2 regions of the Rahnella sp. NRRL B-41462 genome follow, and region 2 is predicted to be linked to the other one. Evidence: predicted binding sites of a transcription regulator. Region 2 holds the regulator's gene; the other holds the start of a gene.
The links. Region 2 encodes CRP, which controls carbon source genes, mostly activating them, when cyclic AMP is high. Its sites were predicted from a motif close to ATGTGANNNNNNTCACAT; they were not measured.
Positions count from the first base shown of each region.

Region 1: UC14_RS02490 (beta-galactosidase) is a predicted target of CRP. The motif match lies at 3,501-3,518, and genes of this name have one in related genera.

Region 1 covers NZ_JYDF01000007.1:58,389-67,211, forward strand. The annotation lists gene pgk (phosphoglycerate kinase) at 1-1,042, shown strand, start outside; gene fbaA (class II fructose-bisphosphate aldolase) at 1,172-2,251, shown strand; gene UC14_RS02485 (LacI family DNA-binding transcriptional regulator) at 2,388-3,470, shown strand; gene UC14_RS02490 (beta-galactosidase) at 3,605-6,703, shown strand; gene UC14_RS02495 (MFS transporter) at 6,764-8,032, shown strand; gene mscS (small-conductance mechanosensitive channel MscS) at 8,169-8,823, shown strand, end outside.
Region 2 covers NZ_JYDF01000051.1:54,337-63,159, forward strand. The annotation lists gene hyi (hydroxypyruvate isomerase) at 1-202, opposite strand, end outside; gene gcl (glyoxylate carboligase) at 218-1,999, opposite strand; gene allR (HTH-type transcriptional repressor AllR) at 2,114-2,923, opposite strand; gene UC14_RS13600 (ureidoglycolate lyase) at 3,010-3,516, opposite strand; gene allS (HTH-type transcriptional activator AllS) at 3,731-4,645, shown strand; gene UC14_RS13610 (phosphoribulokinase) at 4,781-5,650, shown strand; gene UC14_RS13615 (OsmC family protein) at 5,654-6,061, opposite strand; gene crp (cAMP-activated global transcriptional regulator CRP) at 6,424-7,056, shown strand; gene UC14_RS13625 (YccS/YhfK family putative transporter) at 7,118-8,823, shown strand, end outside.

The sequences.
Region 1 (8,823 bases), on a different contig from region 2:
ACCAACCATCGAAATTGCCCTGAAACAAGGCGCACGCGTGATGGTTACCTCGCATCTGGGTCGTCCGACTGAAGGCGAATATAACGAAGAGTTTTCTCTGCTGCCGGTTGTTAATTACCTGAAAGAGCATCTGAAATCCCCAGTACGTCTGGCGAAAGATTACCTTGATGGTGTTGAAGTTGCCGAAGGTGAGCTGGTGGTTCTGGAAAACGTTCGCTTTAACAAAGGCGAAAAGAAAGACGACGAAGCCCTGTCCAAAAAATATGCTGCCCTGTGTGACATCTATGTGATGGACGCATTTGGTACCGCGCACCGCGCGCAAGCTTCTACTCACGGCGTGGGCAAATTTGCTCCGATCGCCTGTGCCGGTCCGCTGCTGTCTGCAGAACTGGAAGCACTGGGTAAAGCGCTGGGTAACCCGGCACGTCCGATGGTGGCTATCGTTGGCGGTTCTAAAGTTTCTACCAAACTGACCGTTCTGGATTCCCTGTCTAAAATCGCTGACCAGCTGATCGTTGGCGGTGGTATCGCGAACACCTTCGTGGCTGCTCAAGGCAACAACGTCGGTAAATCCCTGTACGAAGCAGACCTGGTCGGCACCGCAAGCAAATTGCTGGAAACCTGCGACATTCCTGTTCCTACCGATGTTCGCGTGGCGACTGAGTTCTCTGAAACAGCCGTTGCAACGGTGAAGTCTGTTAAAGACATCAAAGATGACGAACAAATTCTCGACATGGGCGATGAGTCTGCATACCGCCTGGCTGAGATCATTAAAAACGCTAAAACCATTCTGTGGAATGGTCCTGTAGGCGTGTTCGAGTTCCCTAACTTCCGTAAAGGGACCGAAATTGTGGCGCAGGCTATTGCTGACAGCGATGCATTCTCTATCGCAGGCGGCGGCGACACACTGGCAGCTATCGATTTGTTCGGTATCGCTGACAAAATTTCCTATATCTCCACTGGCGGTGGCGCATTCCTGGAATTCGTTGAAGGGAAAGCACTGCCAGCGGTTGTGATGCTGGAAGAGCGTGCTAAGAAGTAATGAACCCTGAACGGGGAGCATAATGCTGTCCGTTCTTCTTTGCCGCGCGGGGGGCTGCACAGTGGAGCCCGCGCGACATAGCAAACCGATTCAATCCATCTACGGCCGACGAATACAGGACAAAGAACTATGTCTAAAATTTTTGATTTCGTAAAACCAGGCGTTATCACTGGTGATGATGTACAGAAAGTTTTCGCTATTGCTAAAGAAAACAAATTTGCTCTGCCAGCGGTTAACTGCGTAGGCACCGACTCTATCAACGCCGTTCTCGAAGCTGCTGCGAAAGTCCGTTCACCGGTTATCGTTCAGTTCTCTAACGGTGGCGCTGCGTTTATCGCCGGTAAAGGCCTGAAAACTGACGTGCCACAAGGCGCGGCAATCCTGGGTGCAATCTCTGGCGCACACCATGTGCATCAGATGGCAGAACATTACGGCGTGCCAGTTATCCTGCACACCGACCACTGCGCGAAAAAACTGCTGCCATGGATCGACGGACTGCTGGACGCGGGTGAAGCTCACTACGCGAAAACCGGTAAACCACTGTTCTCTTCTCACATGATCGACCTGTCTGAAGAGTCTCTGGAAGAAAACATCGAAATTTGCAGCAAGTATTTAGCTCGCATGGCAAAAATCGACATGACTCTGGAAATCGAACTGGGTTGTACCGGCGGTGAAGAAGATGGCGTAGACAACAGCCATATGGACGCGTCTGCACTGTACACTCAACCGCAAGACGTTGATTATGCATACGAAAAACTGAACGCCATCAGCCCGCGTTTCACTATCGCTGCGTCATTCGGTAACGTACACGGTGTTTACAAACCAGGTAACGTTAAACTGACTCCAACTATCCTGCGTGATTCTCAGGAATACGTGTGCAAGAAACATAACCTGCCACACAACAGCCTGAACTTCGTATTCCACGGCGGTTCCGGTTCTACTGCAGCAGAAATCAAAGAATCTGTAGGTTACGGTGTTATCAAAATGAACATCGATACCGACACTCAGTGGGCTAACTGGGACGGTATCCTGCAGTTCTACAAGAAAAACGAAGCTTACCTGCAAGGTCAGTTGGGTAACCCGGAAGGCGCGGACAAACCTAACAAGAAATTCTATGACCCGCGCGTATGGCTGCGTTCTGCACAGTCTTCCATGGTGACTCGCCTGGAACTGGCATTCAAAGAACTGAACGCAATCGACGTACTGTAATTCTTACGCTTCCGGTGCTTGACCACCGGAATGTGAGGATAATCGTCAAAGGGGCTTCGGCCCCTTTTTTATTGCCTGCTTTCCGGCCACAATAGCCCGTTATCCGTGTTTCGCCAGAATCCCCGAAGAGAGAGCCATGAAGCCAAAATCTGTCACCCTCGATGATGTCGCGCGCCACGCCGGTGTGTCTTATCAGACCGTTTCGCGCGTCCTGAATCAGGCTGCACACGTCTCGGTCAGAACGCGCAACAAAGTCGAACAGGCAATGGCTGCGCTGAATTACGTCCCGAACCGTGTCGCCCAGCAACTGGCGGGCAAACAAAGTTACACCCTTGGGCTGGCGACCACCGAACTGGCGCTACACGCTCCGTCGCAAATTGCGTCGGCAATGAAAACCCGCGCAAATCAGCTAGGTTTCAACGTCGTGATATCGATGATTGATAACCTGAGCCTTGCCGCGTGTCGTACGGCGGTGAATGAACTGATGTCACAGCGTGTCGATGGCGTGCTGATTAACGTGCCGCTGTCGAATGAGGACGCAGACGCGATCGCACAGCTTTGCGGCAATTTACCGGCGCTGTTTCTGGATGTCGATCCGCAGGCCGATGTGTTTAAAATTCTGTTCGATCCTCACTGCGGGGCAGAGCAGGGCGTCGAACATCTGCTGGCGCTCGGACATCAGCAGATCGCCGTACTGACCGGCCCGCTCGAATCCATATCTGCACGCTTACGTTATGAAGGCTGGCTGAATACGCTGGCATTGCACGATATTACGCCGTGCGCGGTTCAGCATGGCGACTGGAGCGCGGCTTCGGGTTACCAGCAGGCATTATTGTTGCTCAATCAGCCCGCACGCCCTACGGCGATCCTGGTCGCCAATGATCAGATGGCGCTGGGCGTACTGCGCGCGGTCCATGAGTTTGGCCTGCGGGTGCCGGAGCAAATCTCGGTGATGGGCTATGACGATACTGAAGACAGCGCATTTTTCTTCCCGCCGCTGACCACCATCAAACAGGATTTCCGCCTGCTCGGTCACGAGAGCATTAACCGGCTGGTAGAGCATCTGCATACGCATGGCGATCACCCGCAGTCCTCATTGTTACTGCCCACTTCTTTAGTTGAACGCCATACAACCGCCAGACCGGGTACAGACACTGTGTCGCAGGAAACTTTATCGCAGGAACTGATCCGCATCGCACGTCAGCTCAGCGCGCTGTAAATCTTTTTTAAGAACTGACTGACGCGGAATTTGTGATCCGCGTCCCTTTCCCGCATCCCCGCACTTTACTTACTCTCTCCGGTTACGCATGTTTATATTATTGTGAGCGCATAACAATTTAACGGGGAGATATTATGAATCCATCAGCGGAAGATAAATTATCATCGCTGGCCACTGTTCTGGCCCGCCGTGACTGGGAAAAACCGGCCTCGACGCAGTGCAACCGATTACCCGCACACCCGCCGTTCAACAGCTGGCGAAATGCAGAGGAAGCGAGAAGCAACAAGGCTTCAGGAAAAATTCGTAACCTGAATGGCGAGTGGACGTTCAGCTATTTTAACCGTCCTGAAGCCGTGCCGGAGCAATGGCTGCAACAGGATCTGGCTGAGGCCGATGCTGTGCAGGTGCCCTCTAACTGGCAACTGGCGGGATACGACGCGCCGATTTATACCAACGTTCAGTATCCGATCCCGGTCAATCCGCCGTTTGTGCCGGAAGAAAACCCTACCGGTTGTTACTCGCTCACAGTTTCTGTGGATAATGACTGGCTGAGCAGCGGGCAGACGCGCATCGTGTTTAACGGCGTCAATTCTGCGTTCTATTTATGGTGCAACGGTCAGTGGGTCGGCTATTCCCAGGACAGCCGTTTACCGGCGGAATTCGATCTCAGTCATGTGCTGCATGCGGGTGAAAACCGGCTGGCGGTGATGGTGCTGCGCTGGAGCGACGGCAGCTATCTGGAAGATCAGGATATGTGGCGCATGAGCGGGATTTTCCGCGATGTCACCTTGCTGCATAAACCGGCAGAGCAAATTACTGACATGCAGGTGCGCACGCATCTGTTCTACGGCTTCACGCAGGCCGAACTGGAAGTGCAAGTCAGCGCCGCGGTACCGCCGGACACCGCGGCTGATTATCAGGTGCGCGTCCAGTTGTGGCAGGGCGATAAACCGGTCGCAGAACATCAGCAACCGCTCGGCAGTGAAATCATTGATGAACGCGGGACGGCATTTGACCGCACCACGCTGCGTCTGCCGGTCAGCCGGCCCGCATTATGGAGCGCTGAACAGCCCGCTTTATACCGTGCTGTCATTTCCCTGATTTCTCCGCAGGGCCAGCTTATTGAAGCCGAGGCCTGTGACGTCGGTTTCCGTCAGGTGGAAATCAGCAACGGGCTGCTGAAAGTGAACGGCCAGCCGGTATTGATCCGCGGCACCAACCGCCACGAACATCATCCTGAAAACGGTCAGGTGATGGATGAGGCCACCATGCGCCGGGACATTGTGCTGATGAAGCAACACAACTTCAACGCCGTGCGCTGCTCGCATTATCCGAACCATCCGCTGTGGTACCGGCTCTGTGACGAATACGGTCTGTACGTCGTGGATGAAGCCAATATCGAAACCCACGGCATGCAGCCGATGAACCGTCTGTCGGATGATCCGGTGTGGTTCAACGCCTTCAGCGAACGCGTGACGCGCATGGTTCAGCGCGACCGCAATCATCCGTGCATCATCATCTGGTCACTGGGCAATGAGTCCGGTCATGGCGCCACTCATGACGCGCTGTACCGCTGGATCAAATCTGTCGATCCGACCCGTCCGGTGCAGTACGAAGGCGGCGGCGCCAACAGCGCGGCGACCGACATTATCTGCCCGATGTATTCCCGCGTTGAGCAGGATCAGCCGTTCCCGGCGGTACCGAAATGGTCGATTAAAAAGTGGATCAGCATGCCGGACGAAACGCGTCCGCTGATCCTCTGCGAATACGCCCATGCGATGGGCAACAGCTTTGGCGGCTTTGATAAATACTGGAAAGCGTTCCGTCAGTTCCCGCGTCTGCAGGGCGGTTTTGTCTGGGACTGGGTTGATCAGAGTCTGCTGCGCACCAGCGAAAACGGTGAGCGTTATATGGCCTACGGCGGCGATTTTGGTGATACGCCAAATGACCGGCAGTTCTGCATGAACGGTCTGATATTCGCTGACCGCACTCCGCATCCGTCCTTGTTTGAAGCCCAGCGTGCCCAGCAATTTTTCCAGTTCTCGCTCACAGATACTTCGCCTTTGACGATTGAAATACAAAGCGAATACCTGTTCCGGCACAGTGATAATGAGCAGTTAGTCTGGCGCATCGAACGTGACGGCGAAGTCATTTCGCAGGGCGAGGCGGTACTGAATATCGCGCCCAACGGCAAACAAACCCTGAATCTGGGGGATATACCGCAGGCAGAAGGCGATTTGTGGCTGAATGTTGCGGTACACCAGCCACAGGCGACCGCGTGGTCAGAAGCCGGACACCGCAGTGCCTGGGATCAATGGCAGTTGCCGCAACCGCTGATATTGCCGGTGCCGGAAAAAATCTCTGCCGCCACGCCGGTTCTCGATCAGCAAGGTGATGTGATTTCCGTACTGCACGGCGCGCAGTGCTGGCAGTTCAGTCAGCAAAGCGGATTGCTGGAACAGTGGTTCGATGGTAAAACGCCGCGCCTGCTTTCCGCCTTGCGCGACCAGTTTGTCCGTGCGCCGGTAGATAACGATATCGGTGTCAGCGAAGTCACCCGTATTGACCCGAATGCCTGGGTTGAGCGCTGGAAAGCAGCGGGTATGTACCACCTGGAATCGCGTTTATTAAACATCTCCGCCGATCAGTTACAGGACGGGGTAGTGATCACGACCACTCACGCGTTTATGGCGGAGGAAGAAACGCGCCTGCTGAGCCGCAAGATTTTCCGCATTGATAATCAGGGCGAACTGCATATCAGCGCGGAGGTTCGCGTGGCATCAAACGTGCCGTCACCGGGGCGCATTGGCCTGACCTGTCAGTTGGCTGAAACCGCAAAAAACGTTAGCTGGCTGGGCCTGGGACCGCATGAAAACTACCCGGATCGCCGTCTGGCTGCGCAGCACGGGCGCTGGAATTTGCCGTTGACCGAGATGTACACGCCTTACGTTTTCCCGACCGAAAACGGTCTGCGCGGAGAGACCCGTGAGCTGGATTACGCCGGATGGACGCTGCGTGGCAATTTCCACTTTGGCCTGAGCCGCTACAGCCTGCAACAGTTGATGGACACCAGCCACCGTCACCTGTTGCGTGAAGAAGAGGGCACCTGGCTGAACATCGACGGCTTCCATATGGGCGTCGGCGGTGATGATTCGTGGAGCCCGAGCGTCAGCCCTGATTTCCTGCTGACAGCCGGTCAGTACCATTATTCGTTCACCTGGAAACGTGCCTGACAGCCTGCGCCGCCGTGTTAATCCCCGGCGGCGCGATATTCAGACGTAAGGAAAATGCTTATGTATTACCTGAAAAATACTAACTTTTGGATGTTCGGGCTGTTCTTCTTCTTTTACTTTTTCATCATGGGTGCCTACTTCCCGTTCTTCCCGATCTGGCTGCATGATATTAATCAGATCAGCAAAAGCGACACCGGCATTATCTTCGCCAGCATTTCGCTGTTCTCACTGTTGTTCCAGCCGGTGTTTGGTTTACTGGCGGATAAACTGGGACTGAAAAAGCATTTGCTGTGGATCATCACCGGCATGCTGATCCTGTTTGCGCCATTCTTTATCTACGTGTTTGGGCCATTACTGAAAATTAATATCTATCTCGGTTCGGTGGTGGGCGGGATTTACCTTGGCCTGATTTACAACGCCGGTGCGCCTGCGATTGAAGCCTATATCGAAAAAGTCAGCCGTCGCAGCAGCTTTGAATTTGGCCGTGCACGTATGTTCGGTTGTGTCGGCTGGGCGCTGTGCGCATCGGTGGTCGGCATCATGTTTACCATCAACAATGAATTTGTGTTCTGGCTCGGCTCCGGCTGTGCGGTGATCCTCGCCATCCTGTTGCTGATCGCCAAACCGGAAGTCACGTCCAGCGCGCGCGTGGCCAACGAACTGGGGGCGAACAGCAAACCGTTCAATCTCAAACTCGCCCTCGAACTGCTGAAAGACAAGAAGCTGTGGTTCCTGGCGCTGTACGTCATCGGTGTTTCCTGTACGTACGACGTGTTCGATCAGCAGTTTGCCAACTTCTTTACCTCCTTCTTCACGTCATCTTCTGAAGGGACGCGCGTCTTTGGCTATGTGACCACGATGGGTGAGCTACTCAACGCCAGCATCATGTTTTTCGCACCGCTGATAGTGAACCGCATTGGTGGCAAGAATGCTTTGCTGCTGGCCGGTACCATCATGTCAGTGCGCATCATCGGCTCGTCTTTCGCGTCATCGCCGCTGGAAGTGGTGGTGCTGAAAACCTTGCACATGTTTGAGGTGCCGTTCCTGATTGTCGGTTGCTTCAAGTACATCACCTCAGTATTTGAAGTGCGTTTCTCGGCGACGATTTATCTGGTGACTTTTTGCTTCTTCAAACAGGTGGCGATCATCTTTATGTCCGTTTTCGCGGGCAACATGTATGACCGAATCGGCTTCCACGGCACCTATCTGATCCTCGGAGTCATCGCGCTGACCTTCACGGTGATTGCTGCCTTTACGCTGAGCGGCCGCGGCCCCCTTCAGGCATTCAAAACCCCTGAACCGTTAAAAAACAGCCACGCAAATTCTTAATTTATCTGAACTCTTTGCTGCGAAATTGGCACTTCATCGCATTGTTAGTTAACCTTACAGAACACTTGCTGCCTCGTTAAACGGGGCAGCTTTGGTTTCTTGCAGCCCGTGAGGGTGTAATTTTGGGGTACTTTAAATGGATGATTTAAACGTTGTGGGCAGCATCAATAATGCTGGCAACTGGTTGGTGAGAAACCAGGCGTTACTGCTTCATTACGCGGTGAATATTGTGGCAGCGATCTTCATTCTGATTGTGGGGATGATTATCGCCCGTGTCGTTTCCGGTGCCGTCAGCCGGGTCTTAAAAGTTCGTGGTATTGACATCACCGTTTCCGACTTCCTTTCCGCCATGGTGCGTTACGCGATTATCGCCTTCACGCTGATTGCGGTTCTGGGGCGGATTGGCGTGCAAACCACGTCCGTGATTGCCGTCATCGGTGCCGCCGGTCTGGCCGTCGGTCTGGCATTACAGGGGTCGCTGTCCAACTTTGCGGCCGGCGTTTTGCTGGTGATCTTCCGTCCGTTCCGTGCCGGTGAATATGTCGATCTCGGCGGCGTGGCCGGTACCGTCACTCAGGTACAAATTTTTTCCACTACCCTGCGTACGCCGGACAACAAAATCATTGTGGTGCCGAATGGTAAAATCATCGCCGGTAACATCATCAACAATTCACGCGAACCGACCAGCCGTATCGAGCTGACGGTGGGCGTGGGTTATGACTCTGACATCGATCTGGTGAAAACGATCCTGACCGACATCATCACGGCCGATCAGCGCGTTTTGAAAGATA
Region 2 (8,823 bases):
CCGCCCAGTCGCCCGCGGGCAGATTGTGCAGCGTATGTTGCAGCTTATTTTGCGCCAGCAACGCCTTCAGGGTGTCAGCCGGATAGCCGTAAGGGAACATAAACTCCACCGCCGTAAAACCGCTGTCAGCCGCCGCTTTAAAGCGCTGAAGGAAATCTACCTCCAGAAACAGCATGGATAAATTCGCAGAGAACTTGAGCATTTTCAGCCTCCTGGCTTATTCATATTTCATGAAGCTGACGTGCGTCGGTGCGTCATCCGCATTATCGGCAACCGGCTCAAACTCATTCACGCTGTCAATTTCGCCGCCCATGGAAATATTGGTGACGCGTTCCAGCATGATTTCCACCACCACCGGCACCTGATGTTTTTTCATCAGACGTTTAGCTTCTGCAAACGCCGGGGCGATATCTTCCGGCTTGAAGACGCGTATCGCTTTACATCCCAACCCTTCCACCACTTTCACGTGATCGACGCCGTAACCTTTCACGTCTTCAGAGTTGATATTTTCGAACGCCAGTTGGACGCAGTAATCCATATCAAAGGCGCGCTGCGACTGGCGGATCAGGCCAAGATAAGCGTTGTTCACCAGGACGTGGATGTAAGGAATGTTGAACTGCGCACCGACCGCCAGCTCTTCGATCATGAACTGGAAATCGTAATCGCCTGAAATCCCGACCACCTGACGTTCCGGCGCAGCAATGCAGACGCCGAGTGCCGCAGGAATGGTCCAGCCCAGCGGGCCCGCCTGGCCGCAGTTGATCCAGTGGCGCGGCTCAAACACGTGCAGCATCTGCGCCGCCGCAATTTGCGACAGGCCGATCGTGGTTACGTAATTCACATTGCGGCCAAAGGCTTTGCTCATTTCTTCATAGACGCGTTGCGGTTTGACCGGCACATCGTTGAAGTGGGTTTTGCGCAGCATGGTGCGTTTGCGTTCTTCACATTCCTGGATCCAGCTTTCGCGACACGGCAATTTGCCGGCTTTTCTCTGCTCTTCTGCTACTTCGATCAGCAGTTTCAGGGCTTCACCGGCGTCAGACACAATGCCTAAATCAGGACAAAGTACGCGGCCGATTTGTGTCGGTTCGATATCAACGTGGATGATTTTGCGGCCTGCGGTGTATTTCTCTACCGAGCCGGTATGACGGTTGGCAAAACGGTTACCGATGCCAAATACCAGATCCGACGCCAGCAGTGAGGCGTTACCGTAGCGGTGCGCGGTCTGCAATCCGACCATGCCAGCCATCAGGCGGTGATCGCCCGGGATCACGCCCCAGCCCATCAGTGTCGGGATCACCGGCACTTGGGTTATTTCAGCAAAGCGCTGCAACAGCGCGGCGGCATCAGCGTTAATCACACCGCCACCGGCCACAATCAGCGGACGCTCACAGGCGTTGAGCATTTCCATCGCTTTGACGGCCTGAGCGACGGTGGCGGCAGGCTTGTAAGCGGGCAGCGATTCATAAGTTTCCGGATCGAATTCGATTTCGGCGGTCTGCACGTCATACGGCAGATCGACCAGTACCGGACCGGGGCGACCGGAGCGCATCAGATGGAACGCCTGTTGCAGAACACGCGGCACCAGCGCAGGTTCCAGCACGGTCACCGCCATTTTGCTCACCGGCCCGGCAATCGCCTGAATATCCACCGCCTGAAAATCCTCTTTATGCAGACGGGCGCGCGGTGCCTGACCGGTAATACACAGGATCGGAATGGAATCCGCCGAGGCGGAATACAGCGCGGTGATCATGTCGGTACCCGCCGGGCCAGACGTCCCCAGGCAAACGCCGATGTTCCCGGCTTTCGCACGGGTATAACCTTCGGCCATATGCGATGCACCTTCCACATGACGGGCTAACACATGACGGATTTTTCCATGCAGGCGCATGGCGTTATAAAACGGGTTAATCGCTGCGCCCGGTACACCAAACGCGGTGGTGATCCCTTCTTTTTCCAACACATACATTGCTGCCTGTGCAGCTGTCATACGAGCCATAGCTAAATCCTCAGGTAATTCCGCTTTGCATAAAATAACGGAAAAAGTTTCCAACTTTAATTTGACTGAAAAAAATCCCGCTCACGACAGAGCGGGGATCGCAGGACGAACCGGTTAGTGGCGCTGACCCAGGGCCAGACTGATGTCACGCGCGGTATCCCGCACCAGTTCGCCTAAATCGGTAAAACGCTCCGTCGTTAAGCGGGAGCTGGGGCCGGAGATCGAAATCGCCGCCACCGCATTGTTATTGCTGTCAAAAATCGCCGAGGCCAGGCAGTTCAGCCCTGTCACATGCTCTTCGCTGTCCTGTGCAAACCCCTGCTGACGCGCGTGTTGCAGATCCTTTTTCAACGCATTCAGATTATCCAGCGTGTGCGTCGTAAAGTTCTTCAACCCCGCCTGCATCATCAGGCTCATCAGCGCCTCGTCATCCAGCGAATACAGCAACGCTTTCCCGGCCCCGGAGGCATGCAGTGGCAGGCGGCTGCCAAGCGGCGCGCACATCCGCACCATCGACTGGCATTCCCGCTGGCCGATCAGTACCGCTTCGAAACCGTTGCGGATCGCCAGATTGGCCGTTTCGCCCGACAACAGCATCAGGCGCTGCATATAAGGCGCGGCGACTGACAATACATCCCGGTTATGGATATAAGACGATCCGACCGTAAACGCCTGTAAGCCGATGTGCCACCAGCTCAGTTGCGCATCCTGATAAACAAAATCGGCCTCTTCCAGCACTTTCAGCAGTCGAAAGGTGGTGGAAAGGGGCAGCGACAAATTCTCTGCAATGTTGCTGACAGAAGAACTGCCGCCGGACTGCGCCAGATAATTCAACACCGCAATGCCGCGTTCTAAGGCCTGAGCGCCCTTTTGCGAACCAGAACCAGGCTGGCTAGGACGCCCCCGTTTTTTTACTTCGGCCATCTCACATTTCTCCAGCATCAGGCGCTGAGCGCCCGCGTTTCGCTTGTTTTCAGATGCTTGTATCTTATGCAAGATGCTTTATAGCGTCACGACTTTAATCCCGCCGCAACGGGTAAAATAAGCTGATAGCCCTGAGGTAACTGACTGATATCACAGTTGTCTGCGCCGCCACGATCGACGGTGAGAAAATTCGTCACCGTCTCAAACGCAAACAGCGGATGGTGCCAGACATTCCGGTGATAATTCACGCCCTGCAGGCCGTTGGTGATAAAGGCTTTCAGCGTGGAGATGTCCGGCGTCTCGCCCCCTGCCGCAACAATCACGATAAAGCGCTCGCCCTGCATCGGCACAAACGCCTGTGAACCGAGCGGGTGTTTTTCGAGTTGCGTCACCACAATGGGCAACGGTGCTGGCTGGGCGCGGTTGATGCTGACCAGCGGGCGATCCTGCCCGAGGATTTCCACGTTGGTCAGATCGTGGTACCGCTCAACCTTGCCGTCGTTGATATGAAAAAAATCGCGACCTGTCGTCTCAATCACATCGCCGTAAGCCGCGAAGGCCGCCTGGGTCAGCGGGTAAACCGGAAGTTCCATGGCATTCATCCCTGCATTTAAAATAAAACCGGTGAGATAAGCCCGCCAGATTGGCGGATTTATCCTCAATGCAATTACTGTAGAAACTTTTTCCAACTTGCTCAATCGAAATATGGAAAAAGATTCCATAAAATTGATGAAGTCCACAATTCTCATCCGGTTAAATCTATAAAATCTTTTTCATTCAATGCATTAACATTACTTCGGGTGACCTATGCTGGATGAGGAGTCGATTAAAACCTTTATGCACGTCGCACAAACAGGCAGCTTTTCCCGCGCGGCAGAGATGCTGCATAAAACGCCCGCGACCATCAGCTATCGAATTAAGATGCTGGAAGACAGTGCCGGGACGTTATTGCTCAACCGCACGACCCGTACGGTGTCGCTGACGCCCGCCGGACAGCATCTGCTTGAACGATGTCGCCAGTGGCTAACCTGGCTGGAGGGTGTACCGGCAGAACTGCAGCAGATTAACGACGGCATTGAGCGCCAGCTGAATGTGGTGGTGAACAATCTGATGTACTGCCCTGAAACTCTGGCGGCGTTATTAAGCTGTCTGACGCAGCGCTACCCGTTCACGCAGTTCACTTTCACACGACAGATTTACATGGGGGTATGGGATACGCTGCTGTACGAAGATTTTCAGCTGGCGATTGGCGTCACCGGCACCGAATCTCTTTCTAACGCCGTGAATCTGCTGCCGCTGGGTGAAGTGGACTGGATTTTTGTTCATGCGCCCTTTCATCCGCTGCAGCACATCACTGGCATGCTGGAAGAAGCGGTGTTGCGTCAGTACATTGCCATCAATGTGGAAGACACCTCGCGCCATCTGAACAAGCGGGTAGCCTGGTTGCTGACCGGGCAACGGCAGATCATCGTGGCAGATGTGGCGACTAAACTGGCCTGTCACCTGAAGGGAATGGGTATCGGTTTTCTGCCGCGCCATCTGTGCCAGCCATATCTCGACAGCGGCGAGCTGATCGCCCGACAAATCCGCTATCCGCGCGCCCCTTCCCCGCTCAGTCTGGCGTGGAAAAAGGAGTACACAGGCAAGGCGCTGCATGACATTGTTTCCCTGTTCCACCAGAAAGACCCGCTGATCCAACCGTTGCTGGCGGGTTTAGAATAGTGATGCCCTCTTTGGCTTCGCGAATAAATATGGTAACAATAGGCTTAATTATGCGCAGCCTTGACGCCAGATCTTCGACCACAGAAAAGACCGCGTCTCGCCTGCCTGCATCACCTTTATGGAGAACAGCGCATTATGTCAGCCAAACATCCTGTTATTGCCGTGACCGGTTCGAGCGGTGCAGGCACCACGACCACCAGCGTGGCATTTCGTAAAATATTTCAGCAGCTTGGTTTGCGTGCGGCGGAACTGGAAGGCGACAGTTTTCATCATTTCACCCGTCCTGAAATGGATGCGGCAATACGCAAGGCGCGCGATCTGGGACGTCATATCAGCTACTTCGGGCCGGAAGCCAATGACTTTGGTTTGCTGGAAAAAAGCTTTATCGAATACGGTAAAACCGGCACTGGCCGTTCACGTAAGTATCTGCATACTTATGACGAAGCCGTTCCCTACAATCAGGTGCCGGGTACCTTTACGCCGTGGCAGGCGTTGCCGGAACCGACGGATATTTTGTTTTACGAAGGGTTACACGGTGGTGTGGTGGCGGACAAAATTGACGTTGCCGCGCAGGTCGACCTGCTGGTCGGCGTAGTGCCTATCGTCAACCTCGAATGGATCCAGAAACTGGTGCGCGATACCGGCGAGCGCGGGCATTCCCGTGAAGCGGTGATGGATTCCGTCGTGCGTTCGATGGATGACTATATCAATTACATTACCCCGCAGTTTTCCCGCACGCACATCAATTTCCAGCGGGTACCCACCATCGATACCTCGAACCCGTTTGCCGCCAAAGCCATTCCGTCACTGGATGAAAGCTTTGTGGTGATTCATTTTCAGGGACTGGATGACATCGATTTCCCGTATCTGCTGGCCATGCTGCAAGGGTCGTTTATCTCGCACATCAAAACACTGGTGGTGCCGGGCGGCAAAATGGGGCTGGCGATGGAGCTGATCATGGCGCCGCTGGTGCAGCGCCTGATGGAAGGCAAGAAGATCGAGTAAACTTTATTCGGCTGCAATCACTTCAAAGCTGTGGGTGATTGTGGCCGCTTTCCCCAGCATCAGAGACACAGAACAGTATTTTTCGGCAGACAGGCTGACTGCGCGTTCAACAATCTTATCGGTCAGATCCTTACCGGTGACGATAAAATGCAGATTGATGTGAGTGAACAGACGCGGCGCTTCTTCGCGGCGTTGTGAGGTCAGCTTCACTTCACAATCACGCACGTCATTACGACCTTTTTGCAAAATTGACACCACGTCGATTGCACTACACCCCCCTGCGGACATCAGTAACATTTCCATCGGGCTTGGGGCTTTATCACCCGCGTTTCCATCCATTGAAATCTGATGACCCGATGCAGACTCACCTAAAAATGTCAGTCCTTCAACCCATTTGACACGTGCATGCATGAACTATTCTCCCGGTGAATAAACTTGTCGAAATCTGCTCTCAGAGTACCCTTTCACCTAAAATCTGGCAACGTAACCCGATCGCCATCATGCTGAAGCGAGACAACAGAAGACAGCATCTCAAACCTGTGCTACAAACAAAGCCGAAACATACTTTCCAGTAAATTGCGGTGACGGTTTTTGCGGTTTAAGTACAGAACCCACGGTGATGACAGCAATAAACAGGCTGTTGCACTCCGACATCCGCTTGCAGCATTTCTGGAGAGTTATATGCTGAAAGGGCGCTTTGGATTTGAAGTGCCGTACAGGGAACTCTGAGCCCTGTGATTTTGGGCAGCGATAACAACAGAGGATAATAGCAAATGGTTCTCGGCAAGCCACAAACAGACCCGACTCTTGAATGGTTCCTGTCTCACTGTCATATACATAAGTATCCTTCTAAAAGTACGCTGATTCACCAGGGTGAAAAAGCCGAAACGCTTTACTACATCGTGAAAGGGTCAGTTGCTGTCCTGATTAAAGATGAAGAAGGCAAGGAAATGATACTGTCCTACCTTAACCAAGGTGACTTCATCGGTGAGCTGGGACTCTTCGAAGAAGGTCAGGAACGCAGTGCCTGGGTACGTGCTAAAACTGCCTGTGAAGTGGCTGAAATTTCATATAAAAAATTCCGCCAGCTGATTCAGGTTAACCCGGATATTCTGATGCGTCTCTCCGCGCAGATGGCCAACCGTCTGCAAGTGACGTCAGAGAAAGTCGGCAACCTTGCCTTCCTTGACGTTACCGGTCGTATCGCTCAAACCTTGCTCAATCTGGCTAAACAGCCTGATGCAATGACCCATCCGGACGGGATGCAAATCAAGATTACCCGCCAGGAAATTGGCCAAATCGTCGGTTGTTCACGTGAAACAGTCGGACGCATTCTCAAAATGCTGGAAGATCAAAGCCTGATCTCCGCACACGGTAAAACGATTGTCGTTTACGGCACACGTTAATCCCTCAAAAATTGGCGCGGCAAAACACTGTCGCGCCTTTTTTATGGGCTAAGCTTTACCCATGACGCTATGGCGAAGACTGTTTTACCATCCTGAAGTGAACTACGCGCTGCGCCAGACGCTGGTGTTGTGCTTACCTGTTGGCATTTGCTGGCTGTTTGGCAATTTGCAAATGGGCCTGCTGTTTTCCCTCTGCCCGGCCTGTTGTAACATCGCCGGTCTGGATACCCCGCATAAACGCTTTTTCAAACGCCTGCTCGTCGGCGGTTCACTCTTTGCCGTGAGCAGCCTTCTGCTGCAACTGATGCTCGAAAGCTGGCATATACCGCTGCCGCTGATCATGCTGTCGCTGGCGTTACTGCTCGGCGTCACCGGTGAAATCAGCCCGCTGCATGCGCGCCTGCTGCCCGGTGCGCTGGTGGCGACTATCTTCACGCTGAGTATGGTGGGCGTGCGCCCGATGTGGCAGGCCCCGGTGTTGTTCGCCGCTGGCACAGCCTGGTACGGATTGTTTAACTGGGCGTGGTTTCGTATTTCGGAAGAACAGCCGATGCGCGAAACACTCAGCCAGCTCTATCTGCAACTCGCGGATTATTTCGAAGCCAAGTACAGCCTGCTGACGCAACACACCGATCCCGAAACCGCGTTACCCCCACTGCTAGCCCGCCAGCAGCAGGTTATCGACCTGATTGCCCTGCTTTATCAGCAATTACACATGTTGCCCCAGCACGGACATCATCATCACCATAAGCGGCTATTTCAGCGTTTTCAGGTGGCGCTCGATTTGCAGGAGCACATTACAGTGAGCCTGCATCAGCCGGAAGAAGTGCAGAAACTGGTGGAGGAAAGCCATGCCGAAGCGGTTATCCGCCGAAATGCACAGGTGATTTCCACCCGTCTTCGGGTGATTGCCGACGATATTCTTTATCACCGTTTATCCGGGCGCTTTACGATGGCCAATGAGCTGACCGCGCTGGAGAAAATCGCCGCGCGCAATCCGGACAATCCGGTAGGTCAGTTTTGTTATTACCATTTCAGCCGCATTGCGCGCCTGCTGCGTACCCAGCGCCCGCTGTACCGGCGCGACCTGATGAACACCCAGCCGCGTTTGCCCTTCTGGCCCGCGCTGAAAAGCTATCTTTCCTTCAAATCCGTGGCACTGCGTAATGCCGCACGTTTGGGCATTATTCTGGCGATTGGCAGCAGTCTGGGTCTGTTCTTCAATTTGCCCAAACCCTACTGGATCTTGCTGACTATCATGTTGGTCAGCCAGAACGGTTATAACGCCACGCGGGTGAGGATCCAGCACCGTGCACTCGGTACGCTGGCCGGATTGCTGATTGCCTCAGGCTTGCTCAAACTGGAACTGCCGGAAGGCACCACGCTGCTGTGCATGCTGCTGATCACCCTGTTGTCCTATACCGTTCTGCGCAAAAACTACGGACTGGCGATGGTCGGCATGACGGTGACTGCAGTGTATACCCTGCAATTGCTGGCGATGAACGGCGTGCATTTTCTGGTACCACGACTGGTCGATACCCTGATCGGCTGCGCGCTGGCCTTTGGTGGCACTATCTGGTTGTGGCCGCAATGGCAAAGCGGTTTGCTGCGCCAGAATGCACACCAGGCGCTGGAAATCTATCAGGACGCTATCCGCCTGCTGCTCGAGGAAAGCCCCGACACCGCCAAACTGGCGTACACCCGTATGCAGGTCAATCAGGCGCACAATAAGCTGTTCACTTCGCTAAATCAGGCGATGCAGGAGCC